Regions from separate parts of the Streptosporangium sp. NPDC001559 genome, predicted to be linked through region 2. Evidence: riboswitches for the same ligand, from Rfam matches in the RefSeq annotation. Region 2 holds a riboswitch; each other region holds the start of a gene.
What was found. Region 2 has a riboswitch for cobalamin ahead of metE (5-methyltetrahydropteroyltriglutamate--homocysteine S-methyltransferase). Riboswitches for the same ligand answer to the same signal wherever they lie in the genome.
Positions count from the first base shown of each region.

Region 1: linked by a shared signal. The riboswitch ahead of ACFYY8_RS16710 (ribonucleoside-diphosphate reductase subunit alpha) and the one ahead of metE (5-methyltetrahydropteroyltriglutamate--homocysteine S-methyltransferase) in region 2 are both predicted to bind cobalamin.
Region 3: linked by a shared signal. The riboswitch ahead of ACFYY8_RS23325 (ABC transporter substrate-binding protein) and the one ahead of metE (5-methyltetrahydropteroyltriglutamate--homocysteine S-methyltransferase) in region 2 are both predicted to bind cobalamin.

Region 1 is NZ_JBIAVG010000006.1:350,227-355,373, reverse strand. Features, by position in the region: gene ACFYY8_RS16720 (mechanosensitive ion channel family protein) at 1-227, opposite strand, end outside; gene ACFYY8_RS16715 (ribonucleotide-diphosphate reductase subunit beta) at 288-1,283, opposite strand; gene ACFYY8_RS16710 (ribonucleoside-diphosphate reductase subunit alpha) at 1,318-3,525, opposite strand; cobalamin riboswitch at 3,676-3,876, opposite strand; gene ACFYY8_RS16705 (Bug family tripartite tricarboxylate transporter substrate binding protein) at 3,881-4,900, opposite strand; gene glmS (glutamine--fructose-6-phosphate transaminase (isomerizing)) at 5,001-5,147, opposite strand, start outside.
Region 2 is NZ_JBIAVG010000002.1:378,757-383,903, reverse strand. Features, by position in the region: gene ACFYY8_RS05755 (AMP-binding protein) at 1-1,277, shown strand, start outside; gene metE (5-methyltetrahydropteroyltriglutamate--homocysteine S-methyltransferase) at 1,258-3,558, opposite strand; cobalamin riboswitch at 3,705-3,880, opposite strand; gene ACFYY8_RS05745 (hypothetical protein) at 4,267-4,695, shown strand; gene ACFYY8_RS05740 (hypothetical protein) at 4,839-5,036, opposite strand.
Region 3 is NZ_JBIAVG010000010.1:241,932-247,078, reverse strand. Features, by position in the region: gene ACFYY8_RS23345 (TetR/AcrR family transcriptional regulator) at 167-751, opposite strand; gene ACFYY8_RS23340 (NAD(P)-dependent oxidoreductase) at 849-1,490, shown strand; gene ACFYY8_RS23335 (ABC transporter ATP-binding protein) at 1,504-2,283, opposite strand; gene ACFYY8_RS23330 (FecCD family ABC transporter permease) at 2,283-3,347, opposite strand; gene ACFYY8_RS23325 (ABC transporter substrate-binding protein) at 3,344-4,348, opposite strand; cobalamin riboswitch at 4,541-4,667, opposite strand; gene alaS (alanine--tRNA ligase) at 4,806-5,147, shown strand, end outside.

The DNA of each region.
Region 1 (5,147 bases), on a different contig from region 2:
CGCTCGATCGCGTCGTCGACCGTCCCCCTGGCCATGCCGGGAAGGTAGAGCGTGTTGGCGGTCGCCACGACCGCCAGGGCGAAGGCGGGCCAGGTACAGCGGCGCACGAGCGGCCCGGCCAGGACCCACCGCTCGCCGATCAGCCTCCAGCGCAGTGCCCGCCGTACCATCTCCACGCAGGCGACGGCGGCCAGCATCGAGGCGATCAGGATGATCCATCTGGACACGGACGCTCTTCCCCCCTGACGGTCGCTTGCCGGGTCGATGCCCCGGGACGCGCGGCCTATTCAGAAGGCCTCGTCAAAAGCGACAGTTCCCTCAACTGCTATCTGATAGGCCGAAACTCTCCGCTCGAAGAAGTTCGCGAGCTCCTGGACGTCCTGCAGCTCCATGAACGCGAAGGGGTTGGCGGTGCCGTACCGGACGGGCAGCCGGAGCCGGGTCAGCCGCTGGTCGGCCACGTATTCGAGGTACTGCCTCATCTGGTCGGGGTCCATCCCGGACCGGCCCTCGCCGCACAGGTCCTCGGCGAAGGCCAGCTCCGCCGCCACCGCCTCCTCGAGCATCCGGGTGACCTGGGCGCCGAGCTCGTCGTCGAACAGGCCGGGTTCCTCGGCCCGTACGGTGTCCACCACGGAGAAGGCGAACTCCATGTGCATGGACTCGTCGCGGAAGACCCAGTTGGTCCCGGTGGCCAGGCCGCCGAGCAGGCCCCGCGAGCGGAACCAGTAGACGTAGGCGAAGGCCCCGTAGAAGAACAGGCCCTCGATGCACGCGGCGAAACAGATCAGGTTGAGCAGGAACGCCCGCCGGTCGTCCCTCGTCTGCAGGCTGGTCAGCCCGCCGAGCGAGTCGATCCACCGGAAGCAGAACTCGGCCTTGTCCCTGATCGAGGGGATGTGCTCGATCGCGGCGAAGGCCCTGGCCCGCTCCTCATGGTCGGGCAGGTAGGTGTCGAGCAGGGTCAGGTAGAACTGGACGTGCACCGCCTCCTCGTAGAGCTGCCTGCTGAGGTACAGGCGCGCCTCGGGGGCGTTGACGTGCTGGTAGAGGTTGAGCACCAGGTTGTTGGCCACGATCGAGTCACCGGTCGCGAAGAACGCGACGAGACGGTTGATCAGGTGGCGTTCCTCCGGTGTCATCCTGGCCAGGTCCGCCACGTCGGAGTTGAGGTCCACCTCCTCGACGGTCCAGGTGTTGCGGATGGCCGCCCGGTAGCGTTCGTAGAAGTCCGGGTAGCGCATGGGACGCAGGGTGAGGTTCATACCGGGGTCGAGCAGCATTCGGAGAATGACCTTTCGGCTTGGGTCACGGGGCCTACTGGCAGGCGTCGCAGTACTCGGGGTTCTCCAGCGAGCAGGCGATCACGTCCTGCTCGGTTCCGGCGACGGCCGCCGCGGCTGAAACGGTGGTCTGCGCGATGCGGGTGGCCGGGCGGGAACGCAGGTAGTAGGTGGTCTTCAGGCCCGAGCGCCAGGCGTAGGCGTACATCGAGGAGAGCTTGCCGATGGTCGGGGTCGCCATGAACAGGTTGAGCGACTGCGACTGGTCGATGTACGGCGCGCGCGCCGCGGCCAGGTCGATCAGCGCCTTCTGCGGCAGCTCCCACGCGGTCCGGTAGAGCGTCCTGAGGTCGTCGGGGATGCCCGGGACGTCCTGGATCGAGCCGTCCGCCCGCTTGATCGCGTCCCTGATCTGCGGGGTCCACAGGCCCCGGGCCGTGAGGTCGGCGACCAGATAGCGGTTGACCTGGAGGAACTCCCCGGAGAGGGTCTCGCGCTTGAAGACGTTCGACACCTGGGGCTCGATGCACTCGTAGCAGCCCGCGATGGAGGCGATGGTGGCCGTGGGGGCGATCGCGATCATCAGCGAGTTGCGCAGGCCGGTCACGGCGATCCGCTCCCTGAGCGCCGTCCACTCCGCCGAACGGGCGGCCCCGTAGTGGTCGGGGTGCAGCACGCCGTCGGCGGCGCGGGTGTCCCCGTAGGCGGGATGGCGCCCCCGCTCGGCGGCCAGGTCACTGGAGGTGGCGTAGGCGGCCAGCGCGATCTCCTCGGCGATCCGGGTCGACAGCTCAAGCGCCCCCGGCGAGTCGAACGGCAGCCGCAGCGCGAAGAAGACGTCGGCCAGCCCCATCACGCCCAGCCCGACGGGCCGCCAGCGCTCGTTGGCCGCGCGGGCCTCGGGTGTCGGGTAGAAGCCCAGGTCGATGGTCCTGTCCAGGAACCTGACCGCGGTGCGAGCCGTACGGCGCAGCCGCTCCCAGTCCACACCGTCCACGGTCAGGTGGGCCGCCAGGTTGATCGAGCCGAGGTTGCAGACGGCGGTCTCCGCGTCGCTGGTGACCTCCAGGATCTCGGTGCACAGGTTCGACAGGTGGATGACGTTGCCCGGGCGGGCCGTCTGGTTCGAGGTCCGGTTCGAGGCGTCCTTGAAGGTCATCCAGCCGTTGCCGGTCTGGGCGAGCGTGCGCATCATGCGGCCGTACAGGGCGCGGGCCGGGACCTGCCTGACGAACCCGCCCTCGGCCTCCGCCCTGCGGTAGGCCTCCTCGAACGCCTCGCCGTACAGGTCGGTGAGGTGCGGGACCTCCTTGGGGTCGAACAGCGACCACATCTCGTCGGCCTCGACCCGCCGCATGAACTCGTCGGGGATCCAGTTGGCGAGGTTCAGATTGTGCGTACGGCGCGCCTCCTCACCGGTGTTGTCGCGCAGTTCGAGGAACTCCTCGATGTCGGCGTGCCAGGGCTCCAGGTAGACGCAGGCGGCGCCCTTGCGACGACCGCCCTGGTTGACGGCGGCGACGCTGGAGTCGAGGGTGCGCAGCCACGGCACGATGCCGTTCGAGTGACCGTTGGTGCCGCGGATCAGCGAGCCGCGCGAGCGGACCCGGGTCCAGGCGATGCCGATGCCCCCGGCGTACTTCGACAGGCGGGCGACCTGGCCGTAGCGCTGGTAGATGGCCTCGAGCTCGTCCCTCGGCGAGTCGAGCAGGAAGCAGGAGGACAGCTGGGGCCTGCGGGAACCGGAGTTGAACAGGGTGGGCGAACTGGGCAGGTAGGACAGGGTGGCCATGAGCCCGTACAGCTCGGCGGCCTCCTCGACCGTCTCCGACAGGCCGCAGGCCACGCGCAGCAGGAAGTGCTGGGGGCGTTCGAGGACCTTGCGGGTGCTCGGGTGGCGCAGCAGGTAGCGGTCGTAGACGGTGCGCAGCCCGAAGTACTCGAACCGGTCGTCGGCGGCCGGGTCGACCAGCGCGTCGAGGGCGGCGGCGTTGGCGGCGACGAAGGCGGCCAGCCCGTCCTGCAGGAGCCCGACGCCGTGGGACGCGGCGATCGACTCGGAGAAGGTCGTGACGCCGTGCTCGGCGGCCTCCTCGGCGATCAGGCCGGTCAGCAGCCTGGCGGCGACCCTGGAGTTCTCCGGGTCGGTGATCACCCGGGCCGCGGCCTCCTCGATCGCCCGCCTGCGATCGTCCGGCGAGTGCCCGGTCTTCTCCGCCTTCTCGGCCAAGGTCTGTGTCACGTGCCACCCCTCGTGCAGGTAATCCCCGTACGGCTCACGGAGCAGGGCGCGCGTCAACGGGCGGCTCCCGGGCACGCCGGACCGCCTCGTCCCGCGGCTCTCCCTCGAAGCCCTGGACAACTCTCGTGCCGAGCGGGGACCTGATCGGTCCCCTCTCCACACACCGCGGGCAGGTCTTCGGACTCACGGGCGTGACGCGCGCTCCTACCGGCCGTCGCTTCCCGGGCGTGGTTCACCCAGTGCTCAGTTGACGGCTTTCGTTCCCGTTCACCGCTGCGGGGCAGTCCCGGTCTCTCACCGGGTTCCCTGTTGCCTCGCCCTCGTGGGCGAACCAGCGACGACCAGGATCCTACATCTAGTGCCGCCTGACGCAACCGCCCCAACAGTTTGTGTCGGGGATGCTCAGCAACCCGAGCTCGTTGAGCACCGCGCGGGTACGGCGGGTCTCTGTGACCAGCCACTGGCGGAAGTCGTCACCGCTCAGGTACGCCCGGTGCCAGCCGTTGGCCGCGCACACGGCCTGCCATCGGGGCGAGGCGTCGATCCGGTCGCACAGGGCGACCGCCTCGTCCCGGTCGCCGGGGCTCATGGCCCGGGGGCCGAGCACCCCGCACCAGTCGGCGTACTCAAGGCGCACCTCCCGCTCCATCAGCGTCGGCGCGTCGATGCCGTCGATCCGCTCCCCCGAGGAGACCGCGAGCGGCATCAGCCGGCCCGTGGCGATCTTCGGCAGGAGGGAGCCCGCCGAGCCGAGAAGCGCGGCCACCCGCCCCTCGTTGAGCGCCTCGACGGCCTCCGACTCGGTCGGGTAGCCCGCGTACTCCATCAGCCTGACGTCGACGCCGAGACACTTGCCGATCATGCCGTAGAGCACGTGGTCGGAGCCGCCCTCGGCCCCTCCCCCGACCACCAGCCGCACCGGGTCGCGGCGCAGCGCCGCGGCGAAGTCCTCGAAGGTCCGCAGCAGGGAGTTCGGGGAGACGGCCAGGACGGACCAGTCTCCGGCCAGCCTGGCCAGCGGCGTCGAGGCCGCCAGCACGGAGTCCGCGTCGGCGGTCTCGCCGCCCGCCAGCATCGGCACGCCCGCCAGGAACACCCTGCCCTCGCGCGCGAAGGAGCCCCTGACGGCGGCGAACGCGGTCAGCGCGGCCATCCCCTGGGCGCCCGCGCCACTCACCTCCACCGCCCCGGCCATTCCCTCCCCGGTCAGGATCGCGGCCAGCGCGCGGGCGGCCTGGTCCCAGCGCCGCCCGCGGACGACCGGCGCGACGATGGTCAGTCTGCGCGCCCACCCCGCGCCGGGGCCGCCCATGTCACCGCAGCCCCCGGCGGCCATGACCCCCAGCGCGAGCGCGAGGAATCGCCTACGGTGCATAAGCGTCCCTTCCGCCGAGATCCCCCAGATCTCTCGATACCCTACGTTGCAGATATGTCACTCTCTGCACCGCAATTGGGGCATCAGGGATGGTCCGCGATCACTCCACGGTGACGCTCTTGGCGAGGTTGCGCGGCTTGTCCACGTCGCGGCCGAGCGCGACGGCCGCGTGGTAGGCGAACAGCTGCAGCGGGATCGACAGCAGGATCGGGTCGAGCTCGATCTCGTTCCTGGGCACCACCAGGCA
Region 2 (5,147 bases):
TCGTCTTCGGCCGGGAGGCCACGGCCGTGAAGCTGCGGCGGCGCCCGGAGTGGGTCGGCACCGACGACGAGGAGTCCCTGCTGACCGGCCTGCTCGCGCGGGGTGAGGCATACGGCAGGCGGCCGATCCTCTCCGGCGGCGACGGCGCGGCCGACGCCGAGATCGTCTACACCTCCGGCTCCGCGGGCACCCCGAAGGGGGTCGTCCTGTCGCACCGGAGCCTGCTGTCGGGCTCCCGGTCCCTGGCCGGGTGGGCACGGGCGGGCCAGGACGACGTCTTCCTCAACGTGGGCCCGCTCTTCCACGCCGGCGGGCAGGTCTTCCCGACGCTGACCCCGCTGTGGTGCGGCGGCCGTACCGTGTGCGTGCGCTCGGAGGCGGCGATGGCGCGGTTCTGGACCTACGTCGACCGCTACGAGCCAACGTGGACGCTTGTGGTCAACGCCTACCTCGCCCACCTGGTCGAACGGCCGGAACGACCGGTCACCGGCCGGTTGAAGGGAGTCCTGGCCGGAGGCTCTCCCCTCGCCGTCGAGCTGATCCGCCGCTTCGAGGCCACCTTCGGCCTGCCCGTCCACCAGGTGTACGGCATGACCGAGACGGCCTCGATCACCACGGTCGAACCACGCGGGAGAAAGAGCGGCGACCCCAGGAGCGCCGGGCTGCCCCTGGACTGCTCCCGGGTCCGCGTGGTCGGCAGGGACGGGCAGGACGTCGCGACCGGTGAGAGCGGCGAGGTGCTGCTGAGCGGGGACAACGTGTTCACCCGCTACCAGGACTCCCCCGGCCTCACCGGGGAGCGGATCGACGACGGCTGGATACGCACCGGCGACCTGGGGCGCCTCGACGAGCGCGGGGAGCTGTCGATCGTCGACCGCCTCGACAGCATGGTCATCGTCAACGGCGAGAACCTCTACCCCGCCGAGGTCGAGAGCGTCGTCCCGCACCTCGAAGGCGTCGAGGACGCCGTCCTGGTGGCGCTGCCGCACCCGGTGACGGGGGTCGAGCCGGTGCTCGTCTACACGCTGCTGCCCGGTGCCGTCGCCCGCGTCGACGGCTGGCGCGCGACGTTGCTGAGGTTCGTCAGCACCTTCAAGGTGCCGCGCAGGTTCGTCCCCGTCGAGGACCTGGGCCTGGACGCCTTCCCGCGGACCCCGCTGGGCAAGATCGTGCGGCCTGAGGTGCGGCGGCTCGCGGCCGAACGCCTGTCGTGGCCGGGGAGCCTCCGGGCCCGGCGCACCGGGCCCGGAGGAGGGGTCAGCCCGCCTCCGCCCTGACCACCCGGGCCGCGGCGACCATGTTGTCCAGGGAGACACGGACCTCGCCCCAGCCACGGGTCTTCAGGCCGCAGTCGGGGTTGACCCACAGCCGCCCGGCCGGAATGCCGCCGAGTCCCTTGCGCAGCAGGGCGGCGACCTCCTCGGCGTCCGGCACCCTCGGGGAGTGGATGTCGTAGACGCCCGGCCCCACCTCGCGGGGATACCCGGCCCCGGCCAGCTCGTCGGCGACCCGCATGTGGGAGCGGGCGGCCTCCAGGCTGATCACGTCGGCGTCGAGGTCGTCGATGGCGGCCAGGATCTCACCGAACTCGGCGTAGCACATGTGGGTGTGGATCTGGGTGTCCGCCCGCACCCCGCTCGTGGCCAGGCGGAAGGCCTCCGTCGCCCAGGCCAGGTAGGCGGGCCGGTCGGCCGCGCGCAGCGGCAGTGTCTCCCGCAGCGCGGGCTCGTCCACCTGGATGACGGCGATGCCCGAGGCCTCCAGGTCGGCGACCTCGTCGCGCAGGGCGAGGGCGACCTGGCGGGCGGTCTCGGCCTGCGGCTGGTCGTCGCGGACGAAGGACCAGGCGAGCATGGTGACCGGGCCGGTCAGCATGCCCTTGACCGGGCGCCCCGTCTGGGACTGGGCGTAGGTCGTCCAGCGCAGTGTCATCGGCCCGGGGCGGGAGACGTCCCCGGCCAGGATCGGCGGGCGCACGTAGCGGGTGCCGTACGACTGCACCCAGCCGTGCTGGGTGGCCAGGTAGCCGTTGAGCCGCTCGGCGAAGTACTGGACCATGTCGTTGCGTTCCGGCTCGCCGTGCACCAGGACGTCGATGCCCGCCCGTTCCTGGAAGACCAGGACCGAGCGGATCTCCGAGGCGATCAGCTCGTCGTAGGCGTCCTGGTCGATCCGCCCGGCGCGCAGGTCGGCGCGGGCCGCCCGCAGCTGTCCGGTCTGCGGGAAGGAGCCGATGGTGGTCGTGGGCAGGTCCGGCAGGCCGAGGCGGGCGCGCTGGGCCGCCGCCCGCTCGCCGTACGGCTGGGGCCTGCGGGTGTCGGCGGGGACGACGGCGGCGGCGCGGGCCCTGACCTCGGGGTCGTGGGTGAGCGCGGAGGCCTCGCGTGAGGCCAGGTCGTCCCGGTTGGCGGCCAGCCGCCCGGCGATGGCGCCGGTTCCCTCGCTGAGCCCGGTGGCCAGGGTGACGACCTCGGCGACCTTCTGCCTGGCGAAGGCGAGCCAGCGGCCGACCCGCGGGTCGAGCCCGTGTTCGAGACCGAGGTCGATGGGGACGTGCAGCAGCGAGCAGGAGGGGGCGACGTCCACCCGGCCGGCCAGGCCGAGCAGGGTGGCCAGGGTCGCCAGCGACCCGCCCAGGTCGTTGATCCACACGTTGCGGCCGTCCACGACACCGGCGATCAGACGCTTGCCGGGCAGGCCGCCCGCGCGGGCCAGGTCCTCCAGGTTGGCCGCGGCCGGGCCGGTGAAGTCGAGCCCCAGGCCCTCGATCGGCGCCCTGGCCAGGACCGGCAGCGCGTCGCCGAGCCGGTCGAAGTAACCGGCGACGAGAACCTTCGGCCGGTCGGTCAGGGCGCCGAGCTCACGGTAGGCGTGGGCTGCGGCGTCGAGCACCGCCCGGTCGCGGTCCTGCGCCAGCGCGGGCTCGTCGAACTGCACCCACTCGGCACCGGCCGCGCGCAGGGCGGCGAGCACCTCGGCGTAGACGGGCAGCAGCCGGTCGAGCAGACCGATCGGTTCGAAGGCCGGGTCGGCGCCGGGGGCGGGCTTGGCCAGCAGCAGGTAGGTGACGGGGCCGACGAGCACGGGGCGCGCGGTGTGCCCGAGCGCGACGGCCTCGCGCAGTTCGCCGACCTGTTTGGCCGGGTCCGCGGCGAAGACGGTGTCAGGCCCCAGCTCCGGCACCAGGTAGTGGTAGTTGGTGTCGAACCACTTGGTCATCTCCAGCGGGGCGACGTCCTGGGTGCCCCGGGCCATGGCGAAGTATCCCGCCAGGGGGCCTTCTGCCGCCACGACGGCGCGATGGCGCGGGGGGACGGCGCCGACCATGACGGTGGTGTCGAGGACGTGGTCGTACAGCGAGAAGTCGCCGGTCGGCACCTCCCGCACCCCCGCCTCCGTCAGGTGCCGCCAGTTGCCGGCGCGCAGCCCGGCCGCGACGTCCAGCAGGTCACGCTCGGTCACCCGGCCCGCCCAGTGGCCCTCGATCGCCTTCTTCAGCTCACGGTCCGGCCCCTGACGGGGGTAGCCGTACACGGTGGGGGAGGAAGTCTCGGTCACGGAACTCTCCTTCGCGAGTCACGAAAGGACGCCGGTGCCCCGAGGAGAGAAGCGAAGGAGAAGCGGGCGCACCAGGCCCGTCCCATGCCGCCGACCCACCCGCGAGGTCACCGAGGTCACCGCGTGCGTGGTCGCACGCGGGCAGTGGCAGGTCTTCGGACTCGCGGGCACGTCCGGGCCGTTGTCTCGCCCTGACACCTAGTGGCCGTCGCTTCCCTGACCCGATCTGCCGGATCCAGTGCGTTTGACGGCGGTCGTTCCCACTCACCGCTGCGGGGCAGTCCCGGAGTCACACCGGGTTCCCTCTTACGACGCGTCTGCCTGGCGGGCAGGGCGAACCGACTGCGTCCCCAACCCTACGCGCATCCGGTGGCGGAGCGACAACCATATTCGGGCCCGCCGGCGGGTTCGCGGGATCGTTCTCCTGTCGCCCCGGGCCGCCTGAAACCGTACGGGGGAATTCGCGGGTCACGGGAAAATCTCCGCCCCCCGCTTTCGCGACTCAACAACCGTGACCTAAGGCCCCATTTCCTACAATTTCCGAAAGAAAAGGGCAGGCTATATTAGACCCGGCAAACCCCCCAGCCATCGGAGTTAACCATGTATCGGACTAAAGGGTCACATCTCCATCAAGGGCGTATACCAAGCTCCCTAACCGATGTCAAGTCGCGAGTCGCCGCCATTCTCCGCCGTCGTTTCCCGGTCATCATGCGAGGAACACTTGGCCTGGTGTTCCTGTGGTTCGGCGTGCTGAAGGTGGCGAACGTCAGCCCGGTCAGCGCCCTGGTCGCCGACACCCTGTCCTTCGTGCCGCTGCCCGCGTCGTTCGTGGTGCCCGCCCTGGGCGTGTTCGAGGTCGCGGTGGCCCTGGCGCTGTTCACCGGCCGGTGGCTGCGCCCGTTCCTGCCCGTGCTCCTGCTCCATCTCGTCGGCACGTTCCTGGTCCTGGCGCTCCATCCGGGTGTCGCGTTCAAGGACGGAAACCCGCTCATGCTCACCATGGAGGGCGAGTTCGTCGTCAAGAACATCGTCCTGATCGCCGGGACATTGGTCGTCGCCGCGACCCTTCCCCGGCGTGAGGGCCACGAGGAACAGCGGGAGGAGCCCCGCCTGCCGGTTTCCACCACCTCACGTTAGAGAGCTCACGGCGGCCCCATCGCGGGCTCGCGGAGAACGAATGCCGGGAAACGGGAAACGGGATCGCCCCGTTTCCCGTTTTCACAAGGGCACGACGCCCCGCCTGGTACTCCGGTGACACTTCGGGATCTTGAGGGGTCGGGTCACACCCCGGCGAGGAGTCCGGCAGGCACCGGCAGCCCGTTCGGCATCCATGACTCCACGGTGGCGCGGCACTCCTTTTCGTGCCCGTCCAGGTGCTCAAGCAGCGCCGCGAACCGCTCACCGACCGGGCTGGACCGCACGGCCCTGGGCACGGACGCCGGCGGCCGGCCGCCGGTCTTCCTGCAGCGCAGGGTCATCCCGTCCAGCGCCTGGCTCGTGGCCGCGGACGGCGCGGACTCACGCGAGGGGAATCGTCATGGCGACGACCATGTCGGCGGGCACCGACAATCGTCCCGGTCTCCAACCCC
Region 3 (5,147 bases), on a different contig from region 2:
CCCGGCGCGTGGCCGGGGGTCCCACGCGGGAGCCGTTTCCGCCCTGCCGAGATGATCCGCCGGCCGGAGGGGAACCGCCCATGGAAACGTCCCGCTCAGCGGGACGCCCACGCGGGATCGGCGTACGGCGACGCCACGGTGAAGATCTCTATCCCATAAGTGGTCGTCACACGGTGAGCCGTTCGAGGAGGGTGCGGGCGAAGGACGCCGCGGCCCTCTCGTCGTCGCGGTCGCCGGGCGGCGTCATGTGCCCGAGGAAGGCGTACTGGAAGCAGGCCCCGAGCAGCAGCCCGGCGGCGGCGGTCACGTCGGTCTCCGGCCGCAGCCGTCCGAGGTCCCGTTCGGCGCTCAGGTAGGCCGCGACGGCCTCGTTGACCTTGTGCGGACCGGCGCCGTGGACACGTAGCTCCTCCCGGTGCGCGGCGAGGGTCGCCGGATCGGCGAACACCGAGGCGAGCATCGGGAAGCCCTCGCCGTAGAAGGCGATCGCGGCCTGGGCCAGCGCGGTGAGGTTGCCCAGGAGCGTGCCCGTGCCCGCCCCGCCGTTCAGCGCCTGCGCCAGCCGGGTGAAGCCGGGGGAGCGTTCCCGCATCACCGCCACGAGCAGGTCGGCCTTGCCCGCGAAGTGCTTGTAGAGCGTCGCCTCGGTGAACCCGGCGGCCTGCGCGATCTGGCGGGTGGTCACGTTGGCGAGACCCCTTTCGGCCATCACCGCCGCCGCCGCGTCGAGGATCACGTCCCTGGTGCCCATCTCGGTCCCTTTCTGGCTGGGCGTCGCTTGACGAGGTTAGTGATCGCTCACTAACCTCCAAGGGTTAGCGAACGTTTACTAACCACATGGAGCTTAGATGAAGCTGACCGTGTTCGGAGCGACCGGCGGTACCGGGCGGCACGTGGTCGAGCAGGCCCTCGCTGCGGGCCACCACGTCACCGCCGTCGTGCGCGACCCGGCCCGGCTGACGTCCACCGGCCACCCGAGGCTTGAGCCGGTCGTCGCCGACGTCATGGACACCGCGGCCCCGGAGGCCGTCGTCGCCGCCGTGACCGGCGGGGACGCCGTGATCTCGGCCCTCGGGCCCCGGCCGGGCGGCGGCGGATCGGTGTGCGCGGACGGCGCCCGCGCGATCATCGCCGCGATGCGCGCCGCGGGGACCCGCCGCCTTGTCGTCGTCACGGCCAGCGGCCACATCGTCGACAGCGGCGACGGACCGGCCAGCCGCCTGCTGGTCAAGCCGATGCTGCGGCGCCTCCTGCGTGAGGGGTTCGCCGACTTCGTCCGCACCGACGACGCCGTCCGCGCCAGTGGCCTGGACTGGACCATCATGCGTCCGCCCCGGCTCACCGACGGCAGGCGCAAGCCGTACCGCACCGCCGTCGACGTCAACGTCAGAGGGGGCATCTTCATCTCCCGCGCGGACCTCGCCGACGCCATCCTCGCCACGCTGGCCGCCCCCGAGACCGTCGGCCACACCGTCTCACTGGGCTACTGAGGCACGGATTCCCTCACGGCGCGTCCCCCTCGGTGATCAGCGTCACCTGGGGGACGCCCGTCCTCGGATGCGCGCCGACCTCGGCGTCCACCCGGTAGACGTCCCGCAGCAGTTCAGGCGTCAGCACCTCGCGCGGGGTCCCGAGCGCCACGACCGCGCCGCCGTCCATGACGCACAGGCGGTCACAGAACGCGGCGGCCAGGTTGAGGTCGTGCAGCGCGATCACCGCGGTGATCCCGAGCCCGCGCACCAGACGCAGCGCGTCGAGCTGGTGGCGCAGGTCGAGGTGGTTGGTCGGCTCGTCCAGCACCATCACCTCCGGCCGCTGCGCCAGCGCCCGGGCGATCAGCACCCGCTGCTTCTCCCCGCCGGAGAGCCGGTCGAAGGGCGCGTGGGCCAGATCGGCCACGTCCAGCCGTTCCAGCGCCTCGGCGATGATCGCCCGGTCGGCGGGGGAGTCGCCGTCGAAGGCCCGTTTGTGCGGGGTACGTCCCATGGACACCATGTCGTGGACGCTCAGCCCGAAGTCGCCGCCGCCCTCCTGAAGCACCGCGGCCAGCCGGCGGGCCAGCCATCTGCCCGGCGTCCGCCACACGTCGTGCCCGTCGAGGAGCACCTGCCCGGCGGTGGGGCGCAGCACCCGGTAGAGGGTTCTCAGCAGGGTCGACTTGCCCGCGCCGTTGGGCCCGGCCAGGCCGAGCACCTCACCGGGGGCCACCTCGAACGTCACCGCGCGAACCAGGTCCCTGCCGCCGATCCGCACCGAGACCTCCCGTACGGCCAGAGCGCCCATCAGGTCCTCCTCCGCATCAGCCACAGGAAGAACGGCCCGCCGACCAGCGCCGTGATGATCCCCACCGGGACCTCCTCGGGGGTGATCAGCGTCCTGGCGACCAGGTCGGCCATGATGAGGAACGCCGCCCCGAGCAACGCCGTGGCCGGAAGCGCCCGCCGGTGGTCGGCACCGACGAGCAGCCGCACCACATGGGGCATGATCAGCCCGACGAACCCGATGGTCCCGCTGACCGCGACGACGGTGCCGATCACCATCGCCACCAGCACGAACAGCGCCGTCCTGAAGCGGTGCACGTCCAGCCCCAGGGAGGCGGCGGCCTCCTCCCCGGCCAGCAGCAGGTTCAGCGGGCGCGAGACGCCCAGCAGGACGACGGTGCCCGCCGTCACGGCCGCCGCGGGCACCCACACCGTCGTCCACGTCGTCCCCGCGACGCCGCCGAGCATCCAGCGGACGGCCGACTGGGCTCGGTGCGGGTCGTCGGAGGTCACCACCAGGAAGCTGGCCGTCGCCGACAGCACCTCGGCCGTCGCCACCCCGGCCAGCACCAGCCGCACCGTGGTCATCCGCCCGCCGGACCGGGCCAGGAGATAGACCGTGACCAGCGCCGCCAGCGCCCCCGCGAACGCGGCGACCGGCAGGGAGAACGGCCCGAGGAAGGTCAGGCCGAACACCGTCACGCTCACCGCGCCCACACTGGCGCCGGAGGAGACGCCCAGCAGCATCGGATCGGCCAGCGGGTTGCGCACCAGCGCCTGCAACGCCATCCCGCAGACCGAGAGACCGGCGCCGATGACCCCGCACAGGATCACCCGTGGCAGCCGTACGTCCATGACGACGGTCTCCCTGACCGGCGACCAGACCGGTTCGGCCAGCGCGGGGTTGAGGCGGTGCAGCAGGATGCCCCACACCTGCCCGGCGGGCAGGCTGATCGAACCGGCCGCGACCCCCGCCGTGACCGCCCCGCAGAGCAGCAGCGCGCACAGCGCGAGCGTCAGCGGGTACGGCAGGCCGGGGCGCCGGGTGACGGGCGTGGTCCGGGAGAGCCCGGTCAGGCCGCTCACTCGAACCGGTCGGGGTGGATCTGCCGGGCCAGCGACTCCACCGCGGACGGCGCCCGGACCCCGAGCACGACCGACGACAGCGGCAGCACCGCGAACCGCCTGTGCCTGATCGCCGGAACGTCGGCGAGCGCCGGGTTCGACAGCAGGAACCTCTTCTTGTCCTCGACCTTCTCGTCGCCGTAGTCGTAGACGACGATCCAGTCGGGCGCGCGCTCGGCGACCTGCTCGAACGACACGTCGGCCCATGCCTTGTCCACGTCGGTGAAGACGTTCCGCGCGCCCGCCAGCGTGATGATCTCGTCGCCGACGCCCCTGCCCCCGGCGGTGAAGGCGGTCTTGTCACCGCTGTCGTAGACGAACAACCTGACCGGCTCGACGTCGGCGAGCCTCTCCCTCACCCGCGCCAAAGGCTCGTGCAGACGGGTGATGAGCGCCTCGGCCCGCTCGCGCACGCCGAAGATCGTGGCGACGTTGCGGATCTCCCGGTCCATCAGGTCCATGTCCACGGGGCCGGACGGGCACTGCTCGACGTTGAGGTAGGTGTCGATCCCGGCCTTGCCCAGCGCGTCGCGGCCGCGGCCCTCCTTCTCGTCGAAGGCGCTGGAGAAACCGCCGTAGACGAAGTCGGGCTCCTCGGCCAGCAGCGCCTCGTAGGAGGGGTACCGCCTGGACAGCACCTTCACCCCGTCGTAGGCGGCCCGGTACTCGGGCAGGACCTTGTCGTCGAGATATCCGGTGCCGGCCATCGACCCCTGCAGTCCCAGCGCCAGCATCACCTCGGTCGCGTGCTGGTTGAGCGAGACCGCCCGCCGCGGCGGCCGGTCGTAGGTCGTCCTGACGCCGCAGTCGTCGAGGGTGACCGGGAAGCCCGCGACGGCCCCGGCAGGGCCTTCAGCCGGGGCTCCGGAGGGCGCCGGTTCCCCGGCGGAGGCGCCACAACCGGCCAGGAGCACGGCACAGGACAGGGCGAGCAACAGGGACAGGGGACGTCTGACCGTCACGGACGGTTCCTCTCACGGGATCTGCACCATGGGACGGCCCTGCCGGAAGATCACGGAACCGGCCAGGAGGTCGTCTCCGGGCACACGCCGGCGCGGAGGGCTCGTGCGGTCGTCGCCACGCGAGGTCATCCATCGGCCGACCCGTTCCTCTCCGGGGAGATCCGCCCCAGTTCGTCGAGGAGGCGACCGCGTGAGTCTCCTGGCTCTCGGGTCGATGCTCGCCCCCGTCTTCCCACCCCGCAGGGGGCGGTGACCTCGTGGGGGTCCGCTCGCCGATCACAGTGGCGGGACCGCGCCGGATTCGCACCGGCTTCCTCGTCCGCGCTCGCCTTCGCCGGTCATCATTGCACGAAGCCGTTGATGCGCTGAAGATGGCTTCCGGTTCCGGCGGCGGCTGTACGATGCCTTGTTGCAACAAATTTGCAATTGCAAAGACTGGCAGTATTCGGGAGGGCAAGTGCGGACGGCGGAGGTCAAACGGCGGTTCCTTGAGCACTTCGCGGCGGCGGGGCACACCGTGGCCGCCAGCGCGCCGCTGCCCGCCGACGACCCGACACTGCTGTTCGTCAACGCGGGCATGGTGCCGTTCAAGCCCTACCTCCTCGGGCAGCGGACACCGCCGTCCCCCCGGGCGGCCAGCGTGCAGAAGTGCGTCCGCACCCTCGACATCGACGAGGTCGGCAAGACCACCAGGCACGGCACGTTCTTCCAGATGAGCGGCAACTTCTCCTTCGGCGACTACTTCAAGGAGGAGGCGATCAGGCTCGCCTGGGACCTGACGGTCAAGCCTCGGGCCGAG